2 regions of the Candidatus Enterococcus clewellii genome follow, and region 1 is predicted to be linked to the other one. Evidence: predicted binding sites of a transcription regulator. Region 1 holds the regulator's gene; the other holds the start of a gene.
What was found. Region 1 encodes NrdR, which represses ribonucleotide reductase genes. Its sites were predicted from a motif close to ACACNATATATNGTGT; they were not measured.

Region 1 (7,394 bases):
CAACTTCGTTACTGGAATTCCAGTTAACCGTCCAACAACCATCGCAATCTCATTTTCCGTCACAGCTTCCTGCACCATTTTGACGTTGTTCGATTGATTCTTCTCTTCCAGTTCCTTCAGTTCGTTTTCCAAATCCGGAATCGTTCCATGCCGTAAGACAGCTGCTCGCTCCAAATCATAGTTGTTTTCTGCATCCTCTAGCTCATGCTTTGCTTTATCGATTTCTGCACGCTTGTTGCTGACAGCGTTGGCTTCCTCTTTTTCTGTCTCCCACTGCAGCTTCATACTATTGGCTTCTTCTCTCAAATCCGCCAGCTCTTCTTGGAGATTACTCAGACGTTTTTTACTAGCATCATCTGATTCTTTTTTCAACGCAGCTTCTTCGATCTCCAGCTGCATCAAACGCCGCGTCACTTGATCCAACTCTGTCGGCATTGAATTCATTTCTACTCGAATCGTTGCACTCGCTTCATCCACTAAATCAATTGCTTTATCCGGTAAAAACCGGTCTGTGATATAACGATCTGAGAGAGTCGCCGCTGCAACTAAAGCATTGTCATGGATGTTTACCCTGTGATGGATTTCAAAGCGTTCTTTCAAGCCTCTCAAAATACTGATTGTATCTTCAACCGTCGGCTCTTTCACCAACACCTTTTGGAAACGACGTTCCAACGCTTTGTCCTTTTCCATGTATTGACGGTACTCATCAAGAGTTGTCGCACCAATCAAATGTAACTCGCCACGAGCAAGCATTGGCTTCAAGAGATTTCCGGCATCCATACTGCCTTCCGTCTTTCCTGCGCCAACAATATTATGAATCTCATCAATGAAAAGAATGATACGGCCATCACTCTTTTTCACTTCCTTCAAAACACCCTTTAATCGTTCTTCGAACTCTCCACGGAATTTAGCCCCGGCAATCAGCGCACCCATATCTAAAGAAAAAATGGTCTTATCTTTCAAGTTTTCGGGTACATCCTTACGCACGATCCGCTGCGCTAAGCCTTCAACGATTGCGGTCTTACCGACACCTGGTTCACCCATCAAAACAGGGTTGTTCTTCGTTTTTCTGGATAAAATACGGATCACATCACGGATTTCCTCGTCACGACCAATGATTGGATCTTGTTTGCCACTTCTGACCTGTTGAACCAAGTCCACACCATATTTTTCCAATGCTTTATATTGTTCTTCCTGATTTTGAGAAGTCACTTTTTCCCCACCTCTCATATCTTCAATATTTTTTCTCAATTCTTTTTCTGTTATTCCCTGACGTTGCAAATATTTCGTCAATCGATAATTTTTCAGCTTCATCAGCGCCAATACAACAATTTCTGTTGAAAGAAATTCATCTTGAAAGGCTTCTCTCAATTTATCCCCTTCGCTGAACAAGCTAAACAAATTCTGACTCATTGTCTGACCATACTGAACATTTCCACCCTCAATACTTGGGTATTCATCCAGTGCCAAATCGACCTCTCGTTCAAAAGCATCGACATCCAAGCCGGCATCCGTATAAAAGTTACGTACAAAATGATTGGGCTGTAAAAATATTTTCCACAGGTGAGCTATATCTATTTCCTGGTGACGACGGGTAACAGCGATCTGTTGTGCTTCAGCAATTGCTTCCTGCAAAGTCGTAGTCATTTTTTCAATCTTCATAAAGGTTTCCTCCTAAACATGGTGATCTATATTCATTCTATAACATTTCCTATTCTTCAATTTAAACAAAGGGATAGCTAGTATAAACCTATCACTTCTACAAAATTTTCGTTTGACTATCTTCGATTTTATTATGAGCTTCTCTCCCATAAAATTCAAAGATAATGAATGTTTATGATTAAATTATACCCAATTGGTCAGTAAAGGTCAAACGTTATCTACTCTTTTTTTCATCCTTCTTTTCCACTCGCTCATCATTGATTTCCCTGCTATCCAGTGTAACAAATCCTTTCTTAATAAAAATCAGTCTGCAGGACTAAAACAAGTCATTTAGTACATTCTTTTGCTCTTGCTTGATTATGCACCACTGTTAATGCAAAAAAAGACTGCCGATACTCAGTTTGTTTTACTAAGTATCGACGGTCCTATCTATTTACTCTTCTACTTTTTCAATTAACGTGATGGAATTCCCCGGTATTTGAGGCGGAATCGACATCGTCATTATCGGCAATTCCGCTAATGTGAAACGAATCTTATCACCGGATTTTAATTGCTCCACTGTTAACCCTTCAGCTAATTGCTTTTCTTGCGCATTCAATATCACGCCATTATTTTGAAAATTCGGCAACATTTCTTCCGGATCGGAAACGGCTCCTATTTCATGTAAGGTTATCCGTATACTGCCATCACTTTCCGTTTCAGTAGCATCTTCTGCTAATACACCCGTAAAGACAGAAGCTTCAGATACTTCATCCCCTGATCCAGATGTACTATTTGTCGATTGGTTCGTTGATTGTTCTGTCGACATATTCGTCTCACTACTTTCCTTAGTGTTATTCTTTTGTTGCCCACACGCACCAAGTAAAACAAGCATAGTAGCAGCTGCAATAACCATTTTCAATTTCTTCATACTTCCACTCTCCCACTTTTTGTTATTATAAGAACTAACACTAGTTTAAAAGGAAATCCCACTCATGTAAATCAACACGCTGGAATGTTAAAGAAAATTAATCAAAATTTTGAAAAAGGCAGCACAAGATATTTTTCTATCTTGCACTGCCTTTCATTTTTAACCATTCCTACGGTCTTGTCCACTCAAGGTAATTTCCTTCGCCAAATAACGGATACGCTCCATCAGACGCTTCGCCTTCAAAGGTTCCTGTTCACCACGTTGAGATATGGTCAAGTGCTCCTCTAAAGCTCTCATATCCAAATTGGAGGAGAAGAAGGTTACCAACTGCTCCTGCATACGGTACTGGAGAATCACACTTAACACATCATCTCTAATCCAGCTCGTCATTGATTCAGCACCAATATCATCGATCATCAAAACTGGTGCTTTCTTTACCGCATCGAGTTTTACACCCACAAGATCTTTGGCAATCGCCTGCTTCATCTCAACAGTAAATGTTGGAAAATGAATGATCGTTGTCAAAACGCCATCTTTCGCCAACTCATTGGCCACTGCACCTAAAAGGTAGGATTTCCCTACACCAAAGGTTCCTTGTAAATATAGCCCTTTATGAAACTCACGAGGATTGGATACATACGCATCAATAAATTTTGTTGCTTCGCTTAATGCTTCAAAACGTCCACTTGACGATCGGTCAAATTTAGCAAAAGTAGCTTGACGAACATCTTTAGGCATCGTTACTGCACTGACACGTTTGCGCAATTCTTCCTCTTTCTGTTTTGCAATAAGTATCTCAGTCGGAACATATGTGACGTCAATATAATGGAAATTCAAGGTCAATCTAGGTTCATAGCCAGGTGCAATCATTGAAGGATCGTTCAAATGAAACTTCTTTTTCTCCTGTACAAACTCATACAGCTTTGAATAACTCTTCTCAATATCCTCATCTGTCAGTTGCTCTCGATGATCGGCAATGAATTTTTTTACATCTGAATCATCCATCACAGTTTGAATCAACTCGTTAAAACGATCATTCAGTTCTCTGCTTCGGATGATTTTTGACATTTCTTTTCCTACATCTTCCATTATCACTCACCTCGTCTCCGTAAAAATTCTTCCATTTCTCTATCCAGCTTTTCCTGTACTTCTTTTGACAATTTTTCTTCCGGCACTGGATTATCGACCCAATCCGGCAGCTTTTCCTGTCGCACGACTTGCTGGCGTTTATTCGATGAAAAGTTTTTGTTCTGTCGTTTCTTTTGATTGTCTGCTTGTTTTTCTTTTAGATACGTCATCGCTTTTTCCGGTGAAAAAATCCCTTTTTTCGCCCAGTCATTGGCAATGGTATTGACATAACTGCTTGTGAGAGTCGGCTGTTTTTGGATGATCAGCACATACGAAATCAAGATATTGATCACACTATTTGGTAAGCCGGAACGCTTAACCAGATTTTCAACGATCCTCTCTTCTTGTCCTGTCCCAAATCCGCCAGTTTCTTTCTGAACAGCTGCTAAATACCGCAACGGAGGAATACTTTCACTATCAATGATTGAACGAATATCAGCATCTGAAAACCCATCTTTTTTCAATGAATTAAAACGATAAGAACGTTGCTCCTCCTCTGTCAAAGCAACCTGTTCATTTCTTCGTACTTGGCTGTGCTTTTGTTGTCGATTCTCACGATACGAACGATCAACAACCTGTCGCAAAGCTCTTCGATTGATTTCATTGGTATGGTAATCAAAAGAGGATTTTACAAATTCCAACATTTCCAACTCATCTGTTCCGTACATGCGGTTATAAAGGTAGATTTCTTCTTTCAAACCATTAGCGTCTTTAGGCAGCTTAAGACCAAAATGTTCGAGCTGCAATAGAAAGAAGTCCCAGTCAAACAACGTAGGATCAACGACCGAAAGCGTTCGTTTGGTCACAGGATCATCAAAGGCGCTTTTGATAGCTTGCAAGCGAGAACCTTCTGTAATTAGCTGTTCCTCTCTGAACGAATAAACCTCTTTAAACCCAGAGGAAATATTTTCATAGCCGTTCAACGGGAAATATTCTGGTCGGAAGCGATCAAACAATTGATCGAATTTCTTTTCTCCAACCCGATTAAAAAGCGTCAATGACAGAATTTCATCTTTAAAAAAACTTTCCGTGTTTTCCGGTTGATTCAAACGATATATATAAGTCAAACCTAACTCAGGTTCTTCTTTAACAAAGGTATCCAGTAATCCGATACCTTCTAATTTGGCCCGTGCTTCTTCTAGCTGTCGACTCCCCATATCCAATAATAGAATCAGGTCCTTATGAAACAACGCTTCACTTAAGCCTGAGGAATGAACTTCTGACAGTAGAGTTAAAAACAGACTATACGCACTAGCGCCTACAATTGGCTGGTATAAAAAAGTTAAAATTTCTTTTTCCTGATCAGAAAAAGGACGATTGACTAATACCTTAAACACCTGTTTTGGTTGGATCTCTTTCCTGTTGTTTTTCACGGAAAGACCTCCCTATTCTTGCTCCGCATCTTTTTTCTCAGAATTCGCCTTATCAACGATTTCCTGCAATTCCTTCAAGAATACACTCATATCCTTGAACTGACGATATACGCTGGCAAAACGAATGTAAGAAATCTCATCTAAAGTAACCAGATCCTCCATCACATACTCACCGATTAATGTTGTGGACACTTCATTTTCGCCCAATTCTCGTACACGATTCTCCACATTATCAACGATTTTTACCATTTGTTCCATAGTAACAGGTCTCTTCTCCGCTGAACGAATCAACCCTCTCAAAATTTTCTCTCTATTGAATTCTTCACGATCACCATTTTTCTTAATGACTAACAGGGGAGCTGCTTCGATCCGTTCGAATGTCGTGAAACGATTATGACAACTCTCGCACTCTCTTCTTCTTCTAATGGCTCTTCCATCATCAGCCTGACGACTGTCGATTACTCTGGAATTGTTATGATGACATCTTGGACAACGCACAGTGATCACCTCGTTTTTATTTATTTTAGTAGTAGTTATATTATAACATGAAACATTTGATATACCAGTGATTCAAAGGGATTTCTTCCTACCTGAGCTTTCAAGACAAGAGAAGCGATTCTCCTAGCAAAAAATCACCTTTCTTCTCTATTATTTTTTCTTTTTTAACCAATCATGAACTTGATTTTCCAACTGTACCATTGTTCCTTGATTATCAAATACAACATCGGCTTTTGCTTTTTTTAGCTCAATTGATTCCTGACTTTTTACTCGCTGGATTGCTTCCGCTTCAGTCAATGCATCTCTTTTCATCAGCCGTTTAACTTGTAAAGACTCTGGGATATAGACGACTGCCACCTGATCTACATGGCATTCATACCCTTGCTCATATAAAAGTGGAATATCTGCGATTACCAGGTCACTTTCTTTTGTCGCTAACTGGATGTCACCAATTATAGCTTCTTCTAAAAATGGCGCTAATAATTGATTTAATTTTTCTCGCTGTTTCTCATCAGAAAAGATCAATTTTCCTAATGCTTTTCGGTTCAACGAACCATCTGAGTTCAGCATCTCCTCACCAAACACATTGACAATGGCTTGTAGTCCAGGTGTTCCTGGCTCTACGACTCTACGAGCGATTTGATCAGAATCAACGATTGGATAACCGGCTTTTCTAAACACCTCTACAGCAGTACTTTTACCAGTTGCAATACTACCTGTTACTCCCAATATTAGAGTCATTTGGTCTTCCTCACTTTCACTCTTTGACAGTTTGGACAAAAGTGCGTACCACGTTGAGCCACTTTTATTTTTTGAATCGGTGTTCCGCAACGAAGACATGGTTCTCCTGTTTGCCCATATGCATGAAGAGAAATCTGAAATTTCCCAGCTTCTCCCAATGCATTCAAATAGCTGCGAATCGTCGTGCCGCCAGCTTCCACTGCACGTGCCAACACATCAATGATCGCTTGATATAGAAGTTCGGTCTCTTTTTTTGTCAATGTGTTTGCGGGCTGCTCCGGATGTATTTTCGATTCCCATAACGCCTCATCTACATAGATATTTCCCAGCCCAGTGACAAGTTTTTGATCCAACAAAAGTGGCTTGATTGCTTTATGGTGCTTTTTCAGATTGGTTTGAAATGGTTGCAATAGAAACATTTCTGGAATTGGTTCGGGTCCTAATGCTAAAATCCCTTTGTATTCATTTGATTTGTCCTTTTCAACAAGAACCATTCGACCAAATTTTCGTACATCCAAATAGCGTAGCTCGGTATCATCTGTAAAGGTAAAGCGGACATGCGTATGTTTCATCACAGGATCATTTTTAGATTCATGAAATTCATATTTTCCCTCCATCCGAAGATGGGAAACCATATCAAAATCTGTCAGCTTGAAAATCAAAAATTTCCCTCGCCGTTCCATTTTTTCTATCGTTTGCCCTTGAAGAGAGAGCGAAAATAATTCTTTTTCCGGCTGTTCGATAATCCTTCCCCACAGCACCTCTACCGATGCTATCGTCTTACCAGTAACCAATTTCTCCAACCCTTTTCGAACTGTTTCTACCTCTGGTAATTCTGGCATATTCTCTGCCTCCAATCCGTTGTCTTCTTTATATGATTTACTCAAAATGCTTTTTTATTCATACTAAGTAAAGCTGCAAAATGGGACATTAGCCGAATTGCTAACATCCCACTGTACTTCTTTACTATTACTTATTTCGCTTCATACCATGTCTTCCCCCAGCTACTGTCTGTAACTAGCGGCACATGAAGACTTACAGCATTTTCCATTTCCTCTTTAACAATTTCCTCCAGTTTTTTC
Region 2 (7,394 bases), 1.1 Mb from region 1:
TCGACGAATCGCACCAATCGCGGCAAAGCAAGGCGCGCATAATAGATTGAATGCCAAGAATGAATAGGCAGCGACAGGTGTAAAGGCCGTCTGAAGTAAAGTCCAATATTCTTGCCCATTTTCAGAAACTTCTTCAAGATTCCCAAATAATATGCCAAAGGTACCAATCACATTTTCTTTCGCAACCAAACCTGTAATTGTCGCCACTGCGCCACGCCAGTTACCCCAACCCAAAGGAGCAAAAATCGGTGCAATGATTCGACCAAGACCGGCAAGAATACTATTTTCTCCATCGGCTTCCTGTAATGTAAGTGTGTAGGTTGACGTAAACCAGATAATGATACTCGACACAAAAATAATCGTTCCAGCTTTTTTAGCAAAAGCTTTGCTTCTATCGTAAGAATAACGTAGGACATTTTTTAAGTGGGGCATGTGGTAAGCTGGTAGTTCCATGATAAATGGCGCTGGATCACCTGAAAACAGCTTCGTTTTCTTTAAAGCAATCCCAGAAAGAACAATGGAGCCTATCCCCAGAAAATAGGCAGACGGTGACACCCAACTGCTATTTGGAAAAAATGCACCAGCAATCAATGCGATGATGGGTAGTTTTGCCGAGCAGGGCATAAATGTTGTAACCATAATCGTCATATGACGGTCTTTTTCATTTTCAATCGTCCGACTTGCCATAATTCCCGGTACGCCACAGCCTGTAGCAATCAACATAGGAATAAAAGATTTACCTGACAAGCCAAATTTTCTGAAAAGTCGATCCATGACAAAGGCTATTCTCGCCATATACCCGCAATCCTCTAAGAAACCAAGACATAGGAATAATACAGCTAGCTGTGGCAAGAAGCCCAAAACAGCGCCAACACCTGCAATAATCCCATCTAAAATCAAGCTCTGCATCCAACTAGCAACTTGCCAACTTTCAAGTAATGAGCCAACTGCTGAAGGAATGATCGCCCCGAATAGCTCCTCGTTTACCCAATCAGTCATCATTACCCCGACGGTTTGAATCGAAAGATAATAGATGAACCACATGATGACTGCAAAAATTGGCAGAGCCAACCAGCGATTCGTTACGATTTGATCAATTTTATCACTGAACTTCAAAGTGATTTCATCTTTTTCTATAGCACACAATGCAATCAAGCGCGCAATGAATTCATAACGCTCATTAATGACAATTGTCTCACTGTCATCGCCAAAGATCTTTTCAGTAATTTGAATAATTTCTTCTACTTCTTTTTTCTGCTCTGTACTTATCGCTAGTTTTTCAGTAATGTGGATATCTCTTTCAAATAATTTGATGCTATAAAATCGGGCCTGACTCTTTGGCACAATAAAACCAATAACTTCACTAATTTCATTCAAAGCTGTTTCTAACCGCTTGTCATATTGTGGATAGTGAATTTCTTGTTTACTCTTCTTAAGCTGCAACGCTTTTTCAACTGCCTCATCCAGGTTTCTCTTTTTTATCGCGCTGATACCAATAACTTCTGTATCCAGACTATAGGCCAGTTTTTCAAAGTTGATTTGCTTGCCCGTCTTTTCAACAATATCCATCATATTCAAACATAAAACAGTTGGAATTCCTGATTCAATCAGCTGTGTCGTCAGATAGAGGTTTCTCTCGAGATTTGTCGCATCAATCACATTCATGAGTACGTCCGGCTGTTCTTCCAGCAAATAATCACGGGCAATCACTTCTTCCGGTGTATAAGGAGACAGCGAATAGATACCAGGCAAATCTTGAATCAAAACGGCTTTATCCTTTTTCCATTTTCCTTCTTTACGCTCAACAGTGACCCCCGGCCAATTCCCTACATATTGGCTAGCTCCGGTCAGGCCATTGAACGCCGTCGTCTTCCCACTATTGGGATTTCCTGCTAATGCTACTTTACACCCCATACCTTACCCCTCTTTCTTTACCAGAACCAGTTCGGCTTCATTTTTTCTCAAGGTCAATTCATAGCCTCTAAGATTGATCTCAATCGGATCGCCTAATGGTGCACGTTTACGAATCAAGAGCTCTGCATTTCTTGTCAATCCCATGTCCATCAGGCGACGACGGACAGCTCCTTTACCATACACACTGATCACCTTTGCTCGTTCTCCAACCTCTAAGAGGTCTAAAGACAACCAACTTTCTTCCGACTCCATTTCCTCACTGACCATGATTCGCTTCAATATAGCACTATCCAATGCCAATCTGCTGCTATGTAAAACAACAATTCCGTTTCCTTTAGCATAACTCACCAATGCTATCTTTGTGCCAACCAGTAAACCTAAATCATTCAAGTGCCGCTTCATGTCTTCTGAAACATCCAACATTTTTACCGTGTACACCTTGTTTAACTCTGCGCCTGTCAAAGCAATCATGAGTAGCCTCCTTCTTTTTGAGCGAAACCAAGTGAATCCCTCCTCAGTTTCTTCTATATATAGTGATACTTATTTGTTTCAATTTTCCAGTCCATTTTCCCACTTCTATTTTGTGAAAAAGTTTCAACCTTTTCATCAACGAAAATGAGAATCATTATCAATAAGAATACTCCTAGAATAAAGGGTTGTCAATGCTCTTTCGGTTGAAAAACAGGAAAACGGAGCATTCTTTCTAAAAATTGTGTCTCAATCAAAAATAGCCCCTATATCTTGTGTTCTTCCCTTAGGAAAATTCTGCAAAAAAATTTTATTTTCTCTATTTATAAACGAAAAATCTTATGCTTTCCTGCATAAACTCTTGTAGCCATTGGTTTTCATAAAAATTAAAAAAACACAAAACATAGTATCTACATCAAAAAGCGACCACAATATGTAGTGCTTAAGTGTTGACTTTTTTTTAAAGAGATTTATACTAGTGAATGTAGATTAAACGAGGGGGAAAAAACAATGAACGTAAAAATCTTTTCTAAAAATAATTGTATCCAATGCAACATGGCGAAGCGCTTTTTAAATGAAAATCACATTCCTTATGAGGAAGTAAATATCGATAGTCAGCCTGAAATGATCGACTGGTTGAAAGAGCAAGGCTTCCAAAGCGTGCCTGTCATTACTTCTGATGCAGCAACAGTTGTAGGATTCCGTCCTGACCAATTAAAACAATTGGCGAACTAATGATGAAAATTGTCTATTTTAGTGTAACCGGACAAACAAGACGCTTTATAAAAAAATTGGATTTGCCAGCTTATGAGATTGAGCCTGCGAATCCTTTTTTTGAGATAAATGAGCCGTTCCTCTTGATTGTTCCTACCTATGATATTGAAATCACAGAAGTCGTAAATGATTTTCTGGATCATAAAAATAATAAAGAGTACCTCCGTGGTGTAGCAGGCGGCGGCAACCGAAATTTTGCTGATCTGTTTGTCTATACAGCGAAAGATATTGCCAGAGATTACCATGTACCCCTTGTGTTCTCCTTTGAATTCAGCGGTACATCCGAAGATGTTGAATCCTTTAAGAAAGTAGTGAGTGAATTTGAGTCTGAAAGAAATTAAAGATGTCAGTTATTTCAAATTGAATAATGAAATCAATCGTCCGGTCAATGGACAGATTCCACTGAACAAGGACCAAGAAGCCTTGAAGGCTTTTTTTAATGAGAATGTTTTGCCTAATACAAAGAAATTTGCAACGGCTACAGAAAAAATACATTTTTTAACTGAAAATGAGTACATCGAAAAGCCATTTATCCAAAAATATTCTATTGCATTTATTGAACGTCTTTATCAATTTCTTGATGAACAAAATTTCCAATTTAAGTCTTTCATGGCTACCTATAAATTCTATTCTCAATATGCATTGAAAAATAATGCCGGAACAGAATACCTTGAAACCTATGAAGATCGTGTGGCATTCAATGCACTGTATTTTGCAGATGGAAACGAAGAATTGGCATTGACACTTGCTGATGAAATGATCCACCAACGCTACCAACCGGCAACACCTTCTTTCTTGAATGCGGGTAGACAACGTCGTGGTGAATTGGTTTCCTGTTTCTTGATCCAAGTAACAGATGACATGAACAGTATTGGTCGTTCGATCAACTCTGCATTGCAGCTTTCACGAATTGGAGGCGGTGTGGGTATCACACTTTCTAATTTGCGTGAAGGTGGCGCACCAATCAAAGGCTACGAAGGGGCAGCTAGTGGTGTGGTTCCTGTTATGAAGCTTTTTGAAGATAGCTTTAGTTATTCAAACCAGCTTGGGCAACGTCAAGGAGCCGGCGTGGTTTACTTGAATGTTTTCCATCCAGATATCGAAATGTTTTTATCAACAAAGAAGGAAAATGCGGATGAAAAAATTCGTGTGAAAACTCTATCATTAGGCGTTCTTGTTCCAGATAAATTTTATGAGCTAGCACGTAAAAATGAAGATATGTACCTATTCAGTCCATATAGCGTGGAAAAAGAATATGGTGTACCTTTCTCTTATATCGATATTACAGAAGAATATGACAACCTAGTTGCTAATCCAAATATCCGTAAAAAGAAAATCAAAGCGCGTGACTTGGAAAATGAAATTTCTAAATTGCAGCAAGAATCAGGCTATCCTTATATCGTCAATATAGATACAGCAAACAAGCAAAACCCAATTGACGGAAAAATCATCATGAGTAACCTATGTTCAGAAATCTTGCAAGTACAAACACCTTCTGTTATCAATGGAAAACAGGAATACGAGGTACTTGGAACAGATATCAGTTGTAATCTAGGTTCAACAAATATTGTTAACTTGATGGAAAGTCCTGACTTTGGTAAATCTGTTCGTGCCATGACGCGTGCATTGACATTTGTTACAGATTCTTCTGAAATTGATGTGGTTCCTACGATTCAAAACGGCAATAAGCTCAGTCATACGATTGGTTTAGGTGCTATGGGTCTGCATACCTTCTTTGCGAAAAATCATATGATGTATGGTTCTGAAGAATCCTTGGATTTCACAAATATCTATTTCATGTTGTTGAACTACTGGACCTTAGTAGAAAGCAATAACATTGCTAGAGAATATAAAAAATCATTCCATAACTTTGAAAAATCTGCTTATGCAGATGGAACTTACTTTGATAAATATACAGATGGAAGCTTTACGCCTCAATTTGATAAAGTAAAAGAATTGTTTGGCGATATCTTTATTCCAACAGCAGAGGACTGGAAACAGCTGCGTGATGCTATTATGACTGACGGTTTATATCATCAAAATCGTTTAGCAGTTGCACCAAATGGCTCTATCTCTTATATCAATGATACAAGTGCCAGCATCCACCCTATCACGCGAATGATTGAAGAACGCCAAGAAAAGAAAATTGGGAAAATTTACTACCCTGCAGCTTATCTGGCAAATGACACGATTCCTTACTACACCTCTGCCTATGATATGGATATGCGTAAAGTCATTGATGTTTACGCGACTGCCCAACAGCATGTGGACCAAGGAATGAGCCTGACATTGTTCATGCGTTCAGAAATACCGGAAGGCCTTTATGAATGGAAAGAGGGCACAAAACAGACAACTAGAGATCTGAATATCCTGCGTCATTACGCTTTCCACAAGGGGATCAAATCAATATACTACGTACGGACCTTTACAGAGGATTCCGAAGAAATCGGAAGCAATCAATGTGAAAGCTGTGTGATTTAACGTTTAGGGATTGCTCGCTATATACAATCTACTCCCTAAATGTAGCAACCCATAGGTTAAAAGTGGGCTCCTCAAAATAGGCTGCTCCGCTTTTGACTGCTCACAGGACCTCTGAAGAGAAAGGAAGAAATAAAATGGCAACTTATTATGAAGCGATCAACTGGAACGAGATCGAAGATATCATCGATAAATCAACTTGGGAAAAACTGACAGAACAATTCTGGTTAGATACGCGTATTCCTTTGTCCAATGACTTGGATGACTGGCGTACACTCTCTGACATGGAAAAGCAAACTGTCGGTTATGTGTTTGGTGGCCTAACATTACTTGATACGGTCCAATCCGAAAGTGGAATGGATCAACTAAGAAAAGACGTGCGTACCCCCCATGAAGAAGCCGTGCTAAACAATATTCAATTCATGGAATCTGTTCATGCAAAAAGCTATTCTTCTATTTTCAGTACACTGAATACAAAAAAGGAAATCGAAGATATTTTTGAATGGACAAATACAAATGTTTACCTGCAGAAAAAAGCAGAAAGAATCAATGAAATTTATAAAAATGGAACACCCTTAGAGAAAAAAGTAGCCAGTGTCTTCTTAGAAACTTTTCTTTTCTATTCCGGCTTTTATACGCCGCTTTATTATTTAGGGAACAACAAGCTGGCAAATGTAGCTGAAATAATCAAGCTGATCATACGTGATGAATCTGTGCATGGTACCTATATCGGCTACAAGTTCCAGTTGGGCTTCAACGAGCTGTCTGAAGAGGAACAAGAAGCGATGAAAGCATGGATGTATGACCTTCTCTATGAGCTGTACGAAAATGAAGAGCGTTATACAGAGGAATTGTATGATGAACTTGGTTGGACAGAGGAAGTTAAAACCTTCTTACGCTACAATGCGAATAAAGCATTGATGAATCTCGGCATGGATCCTATGTTTGGAGATACTGCTAATGACGTCAATCCAATCGTTATGAACGGATTATCTACAGGAACAAGCAACCATGATTTCTTCTCTCAAGTAGGGAATGGGTATCTGCTTGGACAAGTGGAAGCGATGAAAGATGACGACTATTTAATTGGACTGGATTAATGAAATCGAAAAGCTCAGTATGGGAGAAAATCCTCCGAATACTGAGCTTTTTCTATTTCTCTATCTCTATCGAACTTTCTTTTCTCAACAGATAAATTTTACGTACATTCAATACTAATGTTTTAATCACTGCATATACCGGAATACAGATCAGCATACCGATAATTCCACCAATACTACCTGCTGCAATCAGCACTAAAATGATCGTTAACGGATGAACACTTAACGACTTACCCATTAACAGTGGCTTAATCAGATTCCCATCTAATTGCTGAATGACAAGTATCGCAATTGCTCCATATAGCGCCTGTAACGGAGAAACAAATATCCCGACTAGAATAACCGGTACTGCCCCGATAAATGGCCCTACATATGGAATAATATTGGTCACACCACAGAAAACAGCTAAAAGCATACTATAAGGCTGATTCAACAAGGATAAAGCGATAAAGCTCATGATACCGATGATCAACGCATCCAAAATTGTACTGCTGATATACGCGGATAATGTCTGATTCATTTCCTTTACCGTTTCACGCAATTCTTTACGGATACTCTTCGGGAAAAATTTAGATACAGCATCAAGAAATTTATGCCCGTCTTTAAACATAAAGAAAAGGATGAAGGGAACTGTGAACAACAAAACAAAGAATTTCATCA

Region 2: the regulator NrdR is predicted to act here: its motif matches at 2,809-2,824, upstream of nrdH (glutaredoxin-like protein NrdH).

What each region holds. Positions count from the first base shown of each region.
Region 1 is NZ_CP147247.1:985,567-992,960, forward strand. It holds gene clpB (ATP-dependent chaperone ClpB) at 1-1,662, opposite strand, end outside; gene A5888_RS04630 (hypothetical protein) at 2,096-2,572, opposite strand; gene dnaI (primosomal protein DnaI) at 2,732-3,661, opposite strand; gene A5888_RS04640 (replication initiation and membrane attachment family protein) at 3,664-5,073, opposite strand; gene nrdR (transcriptional regulator NrdR) at 5,086-5,571, opposite strand; gene coaE (dephospho-CoA kinase) at 5,722-6,312, opposite strand; gene mutM (DNA-formamidopyrimidine glycosylase) at 6,309-7,154, opposite strand; gene polA (DNA polymerase I) at 7,286-7,394, opposite strand, start outside.
Region 2 is NZ_CP147247.1:2,109,005-2,116,398, forward strand. It holds gene feoB (ferrous iron transport protein B) at 1-1,914, opposite strand, end outside; gene A5888_RS10090 (FeoA family protein) at 1,918-2,385, opposite strand; gene nrdH (glutaredoxin-like protein NrdH) at 2,893-3,117, shown strand; gene nrdI (class Ib ribonucleoside-diphosphate reductase assembly flavoprotein NrdI) at 3,120-3,497, shown strand; gene nrdE (class 1b ribonucleoside-diphosphate reductase subunit alpha) at 3,478-5,637, shown strand; gene nrdF (class 1b ribonucleoside-diphosphate reductase subunit beta) at 5,772-6,734, shown strand; gene A5888_RS10115 (AI-2E family transporter) at 6,787-7,394, opposite strand, start outside.